DNA from 4 places in the Paenibacillus chartarius genome. Region 4 is predicted to be linked to each of the others. Evidence: riboswitches for the same ligand, from Rfam matches in the RefSeq annotation. Region 4 holds a riboswitch; each other region holds the start of a gene.

Region 1 (4,039 bases), on a different contig from region 4:
TTAGGGGCCGGAGTAGTCGCTTCGGATAGACGATTAAATACTGAAGTGGGAATACATCCAATGTGAGTGACTTTTTTCCTTTCAAGAAGCGACAAAAATAGTTCAGGCGTCAATTGCTCTTCCTTGGTCAAAATGACTAGCTCTGCACCGTTCAGCAGGCAGTTAAACGTATCCAAAATCGAAGCATCAAAACTGAAGGTTGAAAACTGCGTAAGTACGTCCTCGCTCGTAATCCCCAGCTTTTTGGTGAACGTATTCCAAAGATTGACCACTCCCCGATGCGCGATCAGCGTGCCTTTCGGATTACCGGTGGAACCGGAAGTGTAAATCACGTAAGCCAAATCATCCGGGGAAATGGCCGGATCCTCAAAGCTGGTTTCCCCCGCAGCAAAACATTTCTCTATCGAAATGGGGGTGTCGACTCCTAAGGCAATGCACAAATCTGCGGCACTCTCCGTGTATTTTTCCTTAATGATCAGTTGTTTGCAGCTGGCATTACCGACGATATATTTATTTCGCTCAATGGGATGCTCGGGGTCAATGGGGACATAGACGCCGCCCAGACGCAGCACCCCAAGAATGGAGATGACGGTTTCGGGACTGCGCTCCATATAAATTCCGATAAAATCGCCTTGGCTGCAGCCGGCATCGGCCAAAGCGTTCGCGACCTGAGAGCTTTTGTCGTACAAATCCGCATAACTGATTTCTGTGTCACCGTAAGAAAGTGCCGCTTTCCTTGCATACGTCGAGGCTGCCCGCCGAAACAGGGAGGAGATCGTCTCTGCTCCCGGGTAAGCTTCGTCCGTATTGTTGATAAGGCTGTAGATGGATGGATTTTTTTCGATGACGTTAAGCATGGCTTCTCTCTCCTATGTCTAAGTACTCTCTATGATTTCATCTCGGTCTCAAACTTGCCGACCATATAGTTTAATTCTTCCGCAACGCTGGAGAGCTTGCTCGCAAAGCTTGAAATGCTATGTAAGGAAGATTCCTGGGTGAGAACCGAATCCATAATCTTGCTAGTGCTGTTCGCCGTTTTCCTGGAGATGCTCGCCAGCTCCTCCATCATGGAAGTGACCTGCTCCGTGCTTGCGGACATCTGCTGCGTAGCGGAGGAAATATCCAAAATTTGATTGGAAACGACTTGCGATGCTTCAAGAATATTATTGAAGGATTCCCCTGTATTATTAGCGATGACCAGGCCTTTCTCGGTTTCTTTCGTACCTTGCGTCACGAACGAAACGGCGTTGTAGGTTTCCGATTGAATGTCGGCAATTAGCGCTTCAATCTGACTTGTCGATTGCTTCGATTGGTCGGCGAGCTTGCGTACCTCATCGGCCACTACCGCAAAGCCTCTGCCGTGTTCTCCCGCTCGAGCGGCTTCAATGCTGGCGTTCAGGGCAAGCAGGTTGGTTTGGGCCGTGATGTCTTTAATTAAATTGAGAATGTTGCCGATTTGTTCGGATTTCGATTCAAGCAGCTTGATTGTGCCTGCGGTCGTGTGCGAATTGGCATTAATGCGTCCCATTTGATCCGAAATCGTTTGTGCGGCTGTGTTGCCTTCTTCGGAAAGGTGTTTCATATCTTGAGATGCGTAGGCCACTTGGCTTGCGTTCTGAGCGATGACTTGCAAAGATGCGGCGATCTCCACGATCGATCGGCTGCATTCTTCCGTAGAATTTTTTTGCTGGTCGACATGTGCGTTCATATCCTTGATTTCCGTTGTAATCGTCTCAATGCTGTGTCGGTTGTTTTCGGTGATGCCGAACAGCTCGTTGGAAGCGTCGGCTACGCTTGTGGCGGTTTGCTTAATACTCGATAGTATTTCGCGAATATTCGAAAGCATTGTATTGAACTTTTGATTCAATTCGCCGAAGCTGCCTTTTTCCTCCAAGGTGAAGTTGAATTTTCCGTTGGATACTTGCTCGATCCCCCGCATCAAATGGTTCAGAGGCATAAGCGTTCTTCTTGCCACGACGTATTGCGCACCGCCGCAAAGGATCAGGGAGATGAAAAGCAGGATAATCGAGCTCCGGAGGAACGAATGTTGGGCTTCGGGAATCATTTTGGCGTCAACATCTACTGCAAAGTAAGCCGCAACATTTCCGTTATTGTCGATAATAGGATAAAGTACGCTCACCCAAGTACCGTAATCGTCGTTATAGAAGGAAGTAAAGGTCTCGGATTTGGTTTTCAGCATGCTCTTCAAACCGTTGACGATTTCTTTCGGCTGCTCGTACATGTCCCCAATCTTCAGGTTCGCTTCACTGAATGCTTGAATAACGTGACTCGGGAACGCGATCAGCGAAGTTTTATTTCCATCCTGCAGTTCGACGCCGAATATGTAGGCTTGAGCTACGTTTGCATTGAAAGCCGTGTAGCTGTCAAACAGCTTGGTTAACCTTTGCTGCTCGCTTGCTTCCCAGCGTTTGTCGCTAAGAGCACCCTCAACATCTTTATAGGTAATAGCTTGGGCCCATGCGGAGGTCATATTATGGGTTTGTTTTCTGAGTGAATCCGTTAAAATTTGGTTTTGGTTGTAGGCGCTGACGGAAATGAGCACCACCCCGATGATGAGAAGATTCAGCATCGAAAATAATAGATTTTTGCCGAAATAGTTTTTGGTCTTCAAGTTGACTGCACTCCTTACGATGTATTTGTAATGAATGTATAAACGTTGCGATGCGACAAAATAATCCATATTTGAGCAAAATTTGCACCCTGCATGCCGGAAGTGACGAAAAGAAGCCTACCCCAAAGATGTTCGGGATAGGCTATCTATCTCAAACTGGCGGTCTGGCGGCCATAGCTTTGTAGCCTTAGGCCCATAACTTTGCGCCCTTATCTTTCGACAAGTTTGCCATTTACAGCTATTCTTTTCTGACATTTAATGACTATTATAAATAATCAGATTGTTCATGTAAACATCCTGAGCCTGTAATATTTGTTAAAAAATCGTGAAGGATGGGGATGCGGAGCGCATCGAATTGTTGAAACTAACAATAAAAATAAAATTGTTTGAATATATTTTATGTGAAATGTATGGAAAATGAAAGGGGAAGATGTAGAAAGAAGGAAAATCATGTCGTAATGTGGAATGTGCCTAAAGTCCTTGGATACGCTAGTGAATTTGCTGTCTCAGAAAGCGTGAGGTTATTTCTGCAGTCCCAAGAATGTCAGATTATTTATGTTTCGTCTGACGATACGGAATCATCGTATCGTTTGCCCGCCGAAAGCATCGAGAGATCTGGAGATCGACGCTGAAGAGGCTGCCGGAATCGGCAGCCTCTTGTAAGCGCGAGTCATGCAGCTAGTGAGGATTGCCCCGACTCAACGAATGTATACATCCGTTCGATCGTGGTGCAGCTTGTCGACATGGTCAAGGATTTCGCTAATATCAGTGCTCTCCAGCTGGAAGCGGTCGTTTAAAGTAACGATCCATTTATCGTCAATGTAGGATACGACAATCACTCCATTGACAGCTTTAATGGCAACGTTCCGCATCTTCGCATCTTTCAACCCCATAATCTCATCGTACAAAGGATGAGGCTCGCCAGCTCTATGCAATTCCATATTATACCTCCGTTTTAGAGTTAGCGTACCCTCAGCATCACACCTTCATACCGAAATATTTGGGCTGCTTCTGCTCACAGTTGAGTCCGTCCGAACCGGATCAGCAGCTGAGGAACCGCCAGCAGCAGCGCGATCGCACTGTATAAGCCGAGCGTATAGCTGACCGGATAATTCAAGCCAAACCCTCCGACATAAACCGCAGTCAGCAGATGAATGCAAACGTTGGTAAAACAGAACGCATAGCTGCGTATCATCCAGTGCTTATGCGAGGTGATCCGCTTATTTTTGATTTCGATAAAAGCCTTAGCGGTGATAAGGAGCCAGACGATGTTGAGCACATTGAATCCGACGCTGCTGATCCTCCCGCCGGTGGCATAAGGCGCCAAGTATCCGGACGACAGCACGACAACGATGACGGAAGCCATGTAAACGTAACCGTTGATGCGGTGAAATTGGCGATATCGGT
Region 2 (4,039 bases), on a different contig from region 4:
GGCAAGCGGAGTTGGCTCAAATGAACTATTCAAGCTATGTATTTGTACCGGAATCGCTGCGTCACGAGTCGGAAATGATTTATCGGAACATGCTTGAAAGCGGCAAGGTCAGCAATATCATTTCACGCCGGGTGTGCAAGAATGGCACCGAGGTTGATGTTTCCATTTCATTCTCAAATATTGATGACGGGCAAGGTCAGCTCATCGGCATGATCGCCATATACCGGGACATTACCGACTCAAAGGTGAAGGAAATGAAGATGGAGGAGAGCAGACAGAGGTACATGTCGTTGTTCGAACATAATCCCGATGCTGTCTTTGCAACGGACTCCGAAGGACGATTTCAGAGCTTTAACCGAAAAACGTTGGACATTGCCGGTTATTCGATTGAAGAGCTCGAAGGGATGCCTTTTCATTCATTTATTCATCCGGACGATTTGCCGCGGGCGATTGAAGGGTTCGGTAAAGCGATGGCCGGCAGCGTTCAAACCGAAGAGCTCCGGATAGCGGATAGGCGCAGATCGGGTATATACCTTTACATGAGCATTACTTCGCTGCCCATATACGTGAATGGCGAAATCGAGGGTGTCTACGGCATCGCCCAAAATATATCCCATTTAAAACAAGCCAGCATGGAGCTCGAAGAGAGCAACGAGCGGTACAAATCGCTGTTTGATCATCATCCCGATGCAGTCTTTACCATTGATCTTGAAGGCCGCTTTCAAACGTTTAACGACAATACGATTGAAGTAACCGGCTATTCCCGAGAAGAGCTTCAAAATTTGCCGTTCGCTCCCGTCATTCATCCGGAAGATTTGTCGAGGGTTAATGAACACTTCGAAAAAGCGATACGAGGCGACGTGCAAAAATATGAGCTTCGAGCTATACGCAAAGGCGATACCGATTATTCCGTGATATCCGTTACGAACATTCCGATTTATATCGACGGTGAAGTCCGTGGCGTTTACGGCATCGCCAAGGTGATTACAGAGCTGAAGAGGGCAAGGGAAGAGCTTATGCAAAGCGCAGAGAGACATCGCCAGCTTGTTGAAATCATCCCCGATCCACTTATTGTCATTGCCGCAGACAAGCTGCAATATATCAACCGCGCCGGCGTTGAATGCCTTGGTCTTGATAAAGAAACGGACGTGAGAAACTATACATTCATCGATCTGGTACATCCCGATTCTTGGGGAGAAGCCCGTATGGTGATCGATACGATACAGGTAACCGGTGAATTTAAAGGATCGAAAGAATTGATATTCAGGCGCAAGGACGGAACTCCGTTTTATGCGGAGATCAGCGGCATTCGTCTTGAAGATCATACCTCCCCCGGTTCTCTCATGATTTTCAGGGATATCACCAAAAGAAAAAAAACGGAAGAAACTATTCAATTTTTGGCCTATCACGATTCCTTAACGAGTCTGCCGAATCGGGTTCGTTTTCATCAATTGGTGGAGAGCGGCAATCAGGAGAATCGATGCGGAGGAATGGTGTTCCTGGATTTGGACCGGTTCAAGATAATCAACGATACGCTGGGACATCGAACGGGAGACTTTCTGCTTCAGGAAGTAAGCCGGCGATTGCGTCAGATGGTCGGCGGCATCTTTTCCAGGCTTGGCGGAGACGAGTTCACGGGATATTTTCCGAATGCCGATAGGGAGTCGATGAAACAAATCGTTGCGGAAATGAATCTGCTGTTGTCCAGACCCTATAGGATAGAAGGTCATGAACTGTCGGTATCTTCAAGCATCGGAATCAGCTTATATCCGAATGACAGCAAGGAAGTCGACATTCTCCTTCAACAAGCGGACACGGCGCTTTACGAAGCGAAGAAAAACGGCGGGAACGGATACGCTTTCTATAAGGCGAAGCAGAAGGTCTAAAGGAACTACCGCATTCAGTCCTCCGTTTCGGGCTGGGTTTTTCTCGTTATTCCTTCGAGGAGACCAAAGTGGAGGGGTTGCTTGTTCGTTGCTCGTTTCATGACCTGTGTAGTCAAAGGGCATGGAAATTAATAACTGCAAGATTTGTAGAAAAATCTTTTATTATGTCGAATTTTGTATTATAATCTGTATATACCACCGTATTTTGTCACGAATTTAATGTAATTCCTTAACGACAAATGGCAAACCTTTCGAAAGATAGGGACGCAAAGCCACGGGTCTAAAGCGGTCACGCTATGACAGCCGGGTTGCCGAAAAAGGATAGGATGCATGCGGATCCAGTCCTGCTTTTCGGGACTGGATTTTTCATTTTACAACAGGAGGCCTGAGATTATGAATCCGCTGCTCAATAACATCGTAAAGCCAACAGAACCCATACAAGAATGTATCCGCAGCCTGCTCCGGGAAATCGGCGAAGTACCAGCACGCGAAGGACTGCGCGATACGCCGAAACGAGTGGCCGAGATGTACAAGGAAGAGTTCGCCGGTGTTGGCGACGCTCAAAAGGGGAGTTTTCGGCGACAATATCGCACTTTGCGAGGAATTCGAGCGTTCCCTGTCAAGGGGTTAAAATTGGCAGAATCCATATAAGAGGACATTCCTCTTCTTCCGCTGAAACATGAGATTAAGACACAAGTGAGGGGGGCTGGCGTGCCGGTTTTATCGCGAACTATCGATTTTTCCGCCACTCATGTATATCGGGTGCCGCATTGGAGCGAGGAAGAGAATCGCCGGGTTTTCGGACCCTGCAGCAACCCGAATGGTCACGGGCACGATTATAAACTGGACATCATGGTCAAAGGAAGCCTCAATGAAGCTTCCGGCATCGTCGTCAACACGACGGAAATCAAACGCATCGTGAATTCATTTGTCGCTGCGGAACTGGACGGCAAATTCCTGGACCGCGAACATCCCTGGTTTCGGACACGCATTCCCACGACGGAAAATCTGGTTTCCTATATTTGGCAGTGCCTTGAACACCGGTTTGAAGTATGCCAACTACATCGAATCCGGCTATATGAGAACCATTACTTATCGTCGGCAAAGGAGGCGGGCGGGATGATTCAGCTTACGAGAAAATATCATTTCTGCGCAGCGCATCGTTTACATAGCGATCAGTTATCGCCTGAGGAGAACGTCCGGTTATTCGGGAAGTGCAACAATCCTCACGGGCACGGCCACAATTATTATTTGGACGTAACCGTGAATGGCGAACCTGACCCGGTTACCGGCATGATCGTCAATCTTGCCGAACTTGACGAGATCGTCGATCAAGTTGTACTTGACGAATTTGACCATAAGCATTTGAATTTGGATACCGACCGCTTCCGCAATTTGAATCCGACGTCGGAAGTCGTGGCGATGGTGATCTACAACATGCTTCAGCCTCATATTCCGAATCTGTACAAGATCGGGCTATGGGAAACCGAGAAAAATTATTTTGAGTACTTCGGTCCCAAGGAGAGGTCATGATCGACTGCGGAAGGCATGTTCGGGGCAAGACGATCGTCATTACCGGAGCAAGCAAAGGGATCGGCAAACAAACGGCCGAGCTGCTGAGCGGTCTTGGAGCCAATCTGGTTCTCGGTGCCAGAGATGGCGAAGAATTATCCCGCTTTGCTTCCACTTTGAAATCGGAAGTGTATCCGGTACCGGTCGATGTATCCGAGGAACGGGCTGTAAACCAGTTTGCCGAGGCGGCGATCACGCGTTTCGGAAATGTATACGCTCTCATTAACTGTGCTGGAACCGGTGTGTTCGACTCTGTATTATCGCTGGCCGCCGAGGATTTCGATCGAATGATCGCCGTCAATCTGCGAGGCACGTTCCTTTGCTGCAAAGCGTTCGGACGGCATATGGCGGAGCGGGGAGAGGGGAGAATGATCAACGTCGTATCGATTGCCGGCGCTACGGCGCTTCCCGGATGCGGCGGCTATTCTGCCTCGAAATTCGGAGTGCTGGGATTATCCCGAGTACTGCAGGCTGAGCTTCGGGGTAAGGGTATTCAAGTGACGGCCGTACTGCCGGGAGCAGTGGCTACCCCGTTCTGGGACCGAATGGACAGCAAGCCGGATATGTCGCAGATGATACCT
Region 3 (4,039 bases), on a different contig from region 4:
GCGCAGTGATCGACCAGATCCTCCATCAGCTGATAGTTGCTGATCCGGTAGTCGCGGTAACGGCCGAGTCCCGTCCTCGCATCCATAATAAACGAGAGCAAATCCCAGCCCTTCGGATTTAATATATCTTCGCGGGTAAATTGTGCGGAGTCGGCCTTGTCCACGCCGGCCATAATATCGTCCAGCTCCGCTCCGAACTTGTCCCGGCCGCCGTAGTAGTCGTATACGACACGCGCCGCGCTCGGGGCAATGCGCGTTTCTCCTTCGAATTGCACTTTCTCGCCGACGCGGGTAAGCTCGCTGGCGTGATGGTCGAACCATAAGCCGCAGCCCGGAACGTAAGGCACGTTGGCAAGAATGTCGTTCGACGTCACTTCGATCAGACCGTCCTGCATATCTTTCGGGTGGACGAATTTCATATCGTCGATCATCCCCAGCTTCTTGAACAGCATTGCACATACAAGACCATCGAAGTCAGATCTAGTAATTAATCTCATGGTTTTCCTCCTAATAGTTCCAAAGACCTATGTATAAACTCTCTCACTCTATTATAAGTCGCCCCCAAGCCGTCTGACAACGACAAAATTTCCATGTCGAAAAAGCCGGCTTCCCGAATATCGGGCTGCCGGCTTCCGCCATATTTCCTATTACACAGCGTAACGATTCGACAACGTCGCGGACGCCGACCGTAAATAATCGTAAGCGCTCAGCAGGAACGCCTCCAGCTTCGTCCACAGCGATTCGCTCTTCTGCTCGTAGCGAATCGACAGCTTCACTTCGCCTTTCCAATAAAACGTCAAAATGCTGAACAGCTTTCCGGTCACGATTTCGATGTCCCAGCAGCGGTCGTGCAGCAAATACTGTTCGCCGTCTATGACCAGCTTCGGCTCCTTCTCGGACCCGTCCATGCGAATCTTTTGATCCATACGCGAACGATCCCCCCGTTCTCTAAAGTTGTAAATAACCATACAAAAAGAACCTTGCCTGTTCCGACAGGAAAGGTTCTAAAGACCCGTTCCTTCGGCAGCTGGCTGGCATGGCGCAAATTCCGCGGAAGCCCCTGTAGCTTTGCGTCCCAAGCTTTCGCTTGGTTTGCCCTTTCGAGAATCATCGAATTGTGTCAAATGGTGTATTCTCTGCTATGTCTAAGATAAACGATGCACATTTGAAATGTTATCATACTTCCATCTTATTTTTCTATAAATTTAATAGGTATATGGAACTATTTTCAATCTCCTCCGCCTCCGCAGCTTGAACCGCAAGAAGATCCGGACGAGGATGAGCAGGAGCTTGAACCGCCGTCACCATGATCGCTGCCACCGCTGCCGCCACTGTCGCCACTGTCATAGCCTCCGTCCCCGCCCCGTCCGCCGTCGTTGTCCCGCCCGCCCTGATCATCGGAGGAGCCGTATGAGCACGACGAGTAACTGCATCCGGATGACGTATCTTCGTTCTTCCGAAGCTGCTCTTCTTCTTCCGGCGTGAGCACCTGCTCCATTCCCTGCTCGAAGCTGCCGCTGTCCGACATCGAATAGAACAGCATCGCCGCGCTGACGCCGAGCAGCGCCCCGCTTACATAATCCGGAACAGCCTGCTCTCTCTCAAAATGAGTTTGCTCACCCGCATAACGAAGCTCCTCCTTCGCCTGACGGATCAGCCGCTCGATCGTCATACCGATATCGGGATACGCATCTGCCCGCTCCGCGTGGAAATACTTCTGGCGCAGCTCGGCAGGATCCCCTTCCGCCAGCAGCTTCAGCTGGCCGCGGTCCATCGGGTATCGGCAAAACCCGTGCCACAGCCGCGAACTATACGGCGTCGCTTCGAACAGATGGGCATAGAGCCAATCGAACCACGCTCTCTCCCCCGGCATTTCCGTCTTCCCGGCATGCGGGGCATGATGGATCGTCGCACCGACAAACGACTGGCCGAATCGTTCATACTCGCGGGTAAACATCAGCATCTCATGCCACACGTCGTCCACTTCGTCGGAGAACATCGGCGTGCTTCTAAGCAATGCGCCCATCAGAAAATATCGCTTCAGCTCAAACAGCCGGCACTCCGCCTCATCGACACTCATCCGGGGATAACGGTCCAGCATCCGCTCCACGACCCGATTGCCGAATGCATCGTCGAATGCCTGCAGCAGGCGGTTCTCCGTGTCCGCGAGCGGCACCCCGTGAAGCAAGCCAAGCCGGGGCGGCAGCTTCGAGCGGTCGTAAGGAACGAACTCGGGACGCCGCACAGGACGGCGGGAAGCCGGAGAAGCGCTATTCTTCCGGTTGGCGGCATTAAAGGCAATGATAACAGCAACCATAACGATCAAGACGATCAGCATTGCTTCCATAGCGGAGCCTCCTGTCAACATGCGTAATATTTGACTTACTCCAAGCATACCACGATCCTGCCGGGATATCATACGGAATGCCGATAAAGTTCGATATCCGCTACTCAGCGGATAAATAAAAAAAGCCGGCCCATCTCGGGCCGGCACATAGCGGTAATATAACTTTGGTTACATATCCATATCGGGTGCGGGGGCACTGCCGGACTTCTTCGGTTCCGGCTTGTCGCTGATGACGCATTCAGTCGTCAGGAACGTTGCCGCAACGGAAGCCGCATTTTGCAGGGCGGAGCGAGTGACCTTCGCGGGGTCGACGATGCCCGCTTCGATCATGTTGACCCATTCGCCGGTAGCGGCGTTATAACCGACCCCGGCCGGCTCGTTCTTGATTCGTTCAACGACGACGGAGCCGTCGATTCCGGCATTGGCGGCAATGGCCCGCAGCGGAGCTTCCAGAGCGCACAGGACAATGTTCACGCCGGTCGCTTCATCGACATTGTCGGTACGAATGTCTCCTACTGCCTTTGTTACACTGACGAGAGCGACGCCGCCACCGGCGACGATCCCTTCTTCGACCGCTGCGCGAGTCGCGTTTAACGCATCCTCGATCCGCAGCTTCTTCTCTTTCAGCTCCGTCTCGGTAGCGGCTCCGACTTTAATAACGGCAACGCCGCCGCCGAGCTTGGCAAGGCGCTCCTGCAGCTTCTCCCGATCGAAGTCGGACGTCGTTTCCTCGATTTGCCGTTTGATTTGCTGTACGCGTGCGCCGATATCCTGCTTCGCTCCGGCGCCGTCGACAATGGTCGTCGCTTCCTTCGTCACTTTCACTTGACGGGCGCGGCCGAGCTGCTCCAGCTGCGCCTTCTTCAGATCCAGTCCGAGCTCTTCGCTGATCACCTGCGCGCCGGTCAGAACGGCGATATCCTGCAGCATCGCTTTGCGGCGATCGCCGAAGCCCGGAGCTTTCACGGCAGCCACCTTAAGCGTTCCGCGCAGCCTATTCACAACGAGAGTGGCGAGCGCCTCGCCTTCCACGTCCTCGGCTATGATCAGCAGCGGCTTGCCGGTTTTGAGCACCTGCTCCAGAACAGGCAGCAGATCTTGAATACTGGAAATCTTCTTTTCCGTAATCAGGATGTACGGATCTTCCAGCACCGCTTCCAGCTTATCCGAATCCGTACTCATATAAGGCGAGATGTAGCCGCGGTCGAACTGCATCCCTTCCACGGTTTCGAGCTCTGTCAAGAACCCTTTCGATTCCTCAACGGTAATAACCCCGTCCTTGCCGACCTTCTCCATCGCTTCGGCGATCAAGAGACCGACTTCTTCGTCAGCTGCGGAGATTGCCGCTACCTGAGCGATCTCGTGCTTCTGCTCGATCGTTTTGGCGATTTTGCGAATTTCCTCGACGGCGACGCTGACAGCTTTGCCGATCCCTTTACGCATGGCCATCGGATCGGCGCCTGAAGTAATATTTTTCAAGCCCTCACGAATTAACGCTTGGGCAAGCACGGTTGCCGTCGTCGTACCGTCGCCCGCGACATCGTTCGTCTTGGTCGCCACTTCTTTGACCAGCTTGGCGCCCATATTCTCAAACGGATCTTCCAGCTCGATTTCCTTGGCGATCGTAACGCCGTCGTTCGTAATGAGCGGAGAGCCGAATTTTTTCTCCAAAACAACATTGCGTCCTTTCGG
Region 4 (4,039 bases):
TGCCATCTGTTCTTTCGTCTCTACGCCTTCAGCCACTACTTTCACGCCGAGCTTGTGGCAAAGGTGAATAACGGCGTCGACAATGGCGCAATCCTCCTCGCTTTCGGTCATCGAACGAATGTACATTTTATCCAGTTTGAGCACGCCGAGCTTGATAGACTTGATGCTCTGCAGCGACGAATAGCCGGTTCCGAAATTATCGATGGTTATCGTAACGCCGGCAGCCTGCAGCTTTTTCAGCACTTGAATATGCTTCTCCTGCTTCATCGTATGCTCGGTCACTTCCAATTCCAGACACGACGCATCCATTTCGGTTTCAGCAAGTATGGTCATGACCTTCCCGACGAAATCCGCCTGTAAAATTTCTTGCGGGGATACGTTGACCCCCATCCGAAGCGGCGGCAGCCCGAGCTCCCGGCATTCCCGGGCTAACCGGCAAACGGAACGAAGCACCCATTCGCCGATCGGTATGATCAAATTCAATTCCTGCGCCAGTGCGATGAATTCGGACGGCTTGATCAAGCCGAATTCGGCATGATTCCAATGCAGCAGCGCCTCCATACCGATAATTTCCATCCGGGTCAAGTCGATTTTCGGCTGATACAGCAGGACGAATTCGCCCCGCTCCAGCGCTCCAAACATGTCGGTCTCCAGCCGGAAAGCCTTGAAGCACTCCTCTTCATAATGCGGCTTGTATCGCATTACGGTATTCACGGCTTTCTTCCTGGCCCGATGCATGGCGCTTTGAGCCCGGTTCAGCAATGTACCCGCGTCCGTTCCGTCCCCGGGGTATGTGCTGATGCCGGCCGCTCCCGACAGCACCACCTCATACGGACCGATCGGAAACGTCCGATCGAGCGACCGGAAGAACAACTCCGCTGCGGCGTAGAGCTTTTGCGTATCCGCTTCCTTGCAAACGATGCTTATCGTATAATCTCCTGTCCGGCATATCAAATCTGCGTTCGGCAGCAGCTCGGCCGCGCGCTCCGCGAACAGCCGCAGCGCTTCGTCGGCAAGCGATTGCCCGAGCGTATCCGCGATCATATCCAGCGGCATGGCAACGAGGGAAACGATGGCGATGGGAGGCTGCGGCTGCTCCGCGAGATTGCAGCCGGTCCGGAAATATTCCTCCAGCATCGTCCGGTTCGGCAGCCCTGTAGCCGGGTCATGCAAAGCCATGTGACGGATCTGATCCTTCATCAGCTTCTGCTCAGTCATATCGAACGCAATGCCAGTTAACGATACGATATTTCCGTCATTGTCGAGCTCCGGAAAGACGCGGTCGTGAATCCAGCGAATTTCGCCTTGACCGCTAATAATACGGTACTCATGTACGATAGAACGACCGCTTTGCAATTGACCTTGATTGGCCATGACTGCGGCATAGTCGTCAGGGTGGATCATTTGCTGCCATAGGTCCGGCTCGGAATAAAAAGCTTGCACCGGATGACCGTATACTTTTTCCGCCCCCAGAGACAATTGCAGCAGCTTTCGGGTTCCAGGCTCTACCGACCAAATCGCCACATTCAGCGTTTCGAATATATGCTCGAGCTGAAGCTTCGATTGAATGAGCTCCTTCTTCAAAATTTGGCTCGACGTAATATCTCTCGAAATGACATGGATGCGAGGGTGCTTGTCCCCTTCGCTGTAACATAAAGACAACACGATTTGCAGCGATTTCCGCTTGTCGTTCTTCGCCATTACATCAACATCGATGGAGCGAATTTCGCCTTGCTTCGCCTGCTCGAGCGCCCGGCGAAACCGATTCCGATGCTCGGGCACGACCAAGTCGGCGAAAGGGATTTGCAGCAGTTCTTCGCATGTATACGAAACGAGCTTGGACAAGGCCGCGTTCTGCTCCTCCACCATGCCCTGCTCGTTCAAGATGAATAACGGATACGGGAAACCCGTAAGCCATTTTTCGTGCAATAACCACGTTCTCATGCTGCCGCCCTCCAAGAAGAAATAAAAAAACCGATGATCATTCGGCAGCTGGCTGGCATCGCGGACATCCGCCTTAGCCCCTGTAGCTTTGCGTCTCAAGCTTTCGCCTGGTTTGCTCTTATCGCGATTCGGTTATCATGGTTTGCTTGTACATATTCAACACAGATCGGCTTTCTCCTTCCGTGCATGAAAAATCTTCGGGGCGGCTACGCTAACGTTATTCCATAATGAACAGGCAGGTGTAACGATGAAGCAATCCGAGCAATCGTCCAACCGCAGCCAAGAAAATCAAGCACTTCCTCCCGAATTTGAATTGCCGCATAAGTTGAACGATTCGGAGGCAGGCAAAGGCTGGACGGCCTTTGCCGATCAAGAGGAATATGTAGACGAGCCGTAAGTGCAGTCTGCCGCACTTGAAGTTACGAAAAGAACCTTCGCCTCCCTTCTTAAAAGGGAACGAAGGTTCTTTTCCATGTTTCATTTATGCATATACAAGCTCCCCATCTCGGACAGCCTCTTGCGCGGGCGCTGCTGCAGCGGCAGATCCCGCCATCCGCTTCGTTTGCGAGTCCGTCACATAGTCGCATAAATATTTGACAAATGCCTCGTCCCGGGCCAGCCATGCCGCATAATGGCGCTTCACATGGCGCTCGGCCGCCGCGAATGTCGGGAACGACAGCTCGAGCCTTTCCCCGTTCTCCTCGATGTGCCATTCCCCTCCCGATTGATAAATCCACAGCCGGTCGTCCTGGCGGTTGACATAGAGACTGCCATGCACATTGTCCTTCACGTTGTACGTATTGCGGAAAGCGTCGGGCTGCATCGGCTCGATCGCGAACGGCTCGGCGACATAGATGCGGTACAGCTCTTCGCTGAGGTTACAGCCGGCCGCCTTCGAGTGACCGCCTCCGCCGTACCTTCCGGCAATTTCGGACACGTCGATGCCGTCGTGCACCGTACGCAGACTAACCTTGCGCCCGCCCATATTAAGGATGACGATATAATCGAGATGGGCGTGTTCTTTGCCCAGCTCGTTGCCGAGCTCGGAATGGTACGATTCGGCATGGACGATGCCGATGCATTCTTCTCCTACGTAGGTTTGTACCATTTCCCGTCTTTTGCGCCTGACGTACCTTTCGATCCGTTCTTCTTCGATCTCCAAAATTTTGGTCTCGAAGTCGTCGAAGAAAAACTCGTCATGCTCCTGAAGCCTTTGCACCATTTTCCCTTCGAACTCATCGATCGATACCATGTAAAATAAGTCATTCAGCCGTTTGGCCATCTGATTGCCGAGTCGTTCCCAGTCCCACGTATCATATTGACGGACAAGCTCGACGAACTGCGCCAGCGCTTGTGTAGGCTGCAGATGACCTTTCTCCACCAAGTGTTCATAAAACAACGATGTCGCGCATGCGGGACGCCCGTCCGTATACTCCACCTGTACAAAGCTCCAATGATGCCGGTTCAGGTGAAGCGCGGACTTATGATGATCAATCAGCCGGATCGTTCCGCCGGCTTTGGCGTATGCGGTCATTCGCTCTTCATTATCGCTGTTTACGGACAGATCGGTGATAAACACCTCAGCCGGCCGCTTCTTCGCCCCGTTCATCTTTGCCAGAAACCTCTCAACCTGAGGGTTCAAGCTGGATACGGAATTGTAACGGATATCCGCCTGCTCTCCGAATGCGCATCGCGCGACGATCCCGCATCCGACTCCATCCAAATCGTTGTGGGTAAACACCAAGATCACGCTGTCGTCCCTCCATATTCTGCGCAAAAATCAACACGTGCCTGCAGCTTCGTTTCCGCGGCGCACCACCTAGAATTCCCTCGCCTAGCCGCGTTATCCTTGGGATCGTTCTCGTATAAATCGATGCCGAATGACACACAATCTGATATAGCAATGCAACCGGACCACCGGAGTCATGTTAGGAATGAACATCAATTGCCGGGAAAGGTGGTCGCTATGAAGCCGAAGAAGTGGGACCTCATTTCACTTGCCTCTATCCCACTCATCATGACACTGGGAAACTCGATGCTGATCCCTGTGCTCCCGTTGATGGCAAGAGAATTGGCAATTACTTCGCTGCAAGTG

The links. A riboswitch is a leader RNA that binds a small molecule or an ion and turns the genes downstream of it on or off. The one in region 4 is predicted to bind cyclic di-GMP.
Region 1: linked by a shared signal. The riboswitch ahead of ACFFK0_RS19455 (methyl-accepting chemotaxis protein) and the one ahead of ACFFK0_RS20320 (EAL domain-containing protein) in region 4 are both predicted to bind cyclic di-GMP.
Region 2: linked by a shared signal. The riboswitch ahead of ACFFK0_RS14295 (GTP cyclohydrolase I) and the one ahead of ACFFK0_RS20320 (EAL domain-containing protein) in region 4 are both predicted to bind cyclic di-GMP.
Region 3: linked by a shared signal. The riboswitch ahead of ACFFK0_RS07870 (hypothetical protein) and the one ahead of ACFFK0_RS20320 (EAL domain-containing protein) in region 4 are both predicted to bind cyclic di-GMP.

Annotation. Positions count from the first base shown of each region.
Region 1 covers NZ_JBHLWN010000076.1:61,288-65,326, reverse strand. Annotated here, with positions in the region: gene ACFFK0_RS19460 (amino acid adenylation domain-containing protein) at 1-857, opposite strand, end outside; gene ACFFK0_RS19455 (methyl-accepting chemotaxis protein) at 887-2,632, opposite strand; cyclic di-GMP riboswitch class I at 2,788-2,872, opposite strand; gene ACFFK0_RS19450 (hypothetical protein) at 3,331-3,573, opposite strand; gene ACFFK0_RS19445 (DUF2306 domain-containing protein) at 3,648-4,039, opposite strand, start outside.
Region 2 covers NZ_JBHLWN010000057.1:26,509-30,547, reverse strand. Annotated here, with positions in the region: gene ACFFK0_RS14300 (PAS domain S-box protein) at 1-1,886, shown strand, start outside; cyclic di-GMP riboswitch class I at 2,118-2,202, shown strand; gene ACFFK0_RS14295 (GTP cyclohydrolase I) at 2,280-2,537, shown strand; gene ACFFK0_RS14290 (6-carboxytetrahydropterin synthase) at 2,598-3,419, shown strand; gene ACFFK0_RS14285 (SDR family oxidoreductase) at 3,416-4,039, shown strand, end outside.
Region 3 covers NZ_JBHLWN010000029.1:29,281-33,319, reverse strand. Annotated here, with positions in the region: gene ACFFK0_RS07875 (exopolyphosphatase) at 1-497, opposite strand, end outside; gene ACFFK0_RS07870 (hypothetical protein) at 648-926, opposite strand; cyclic di-GMP riboswitch class I at 1,020-1,107, opposite strand; gene ACFFK0_RS07865 (UCP032817 domain-containing protein) at 1,229-2,347, opposite strand; gene groL (chaperonin GroEL) at 2,516-4,039, opposite strand, start outside.
Region 4 covers NZ_JBHLWN010000077.1:127,109-131,147, forward strand. Annotated here, with positions in the region: gene ACFFK0_RS20320 (EAL domain-containing protein) at 1-1,944, opposite strand, end outside; cyclic di-GMP riboswitch class I at 1,985-2,071, opposite strand; gene ACFFK0_RS20325 (hypothetical protein) at 2,192-2,341, shown strand; gene ACFFK0_RS20330 (DHH family phosphoesterase) at 2,426-3,694, opposite strand; gene bcbE (bacillibactin exporter BcbE) at 3,911-4,039, shown strand, end outside.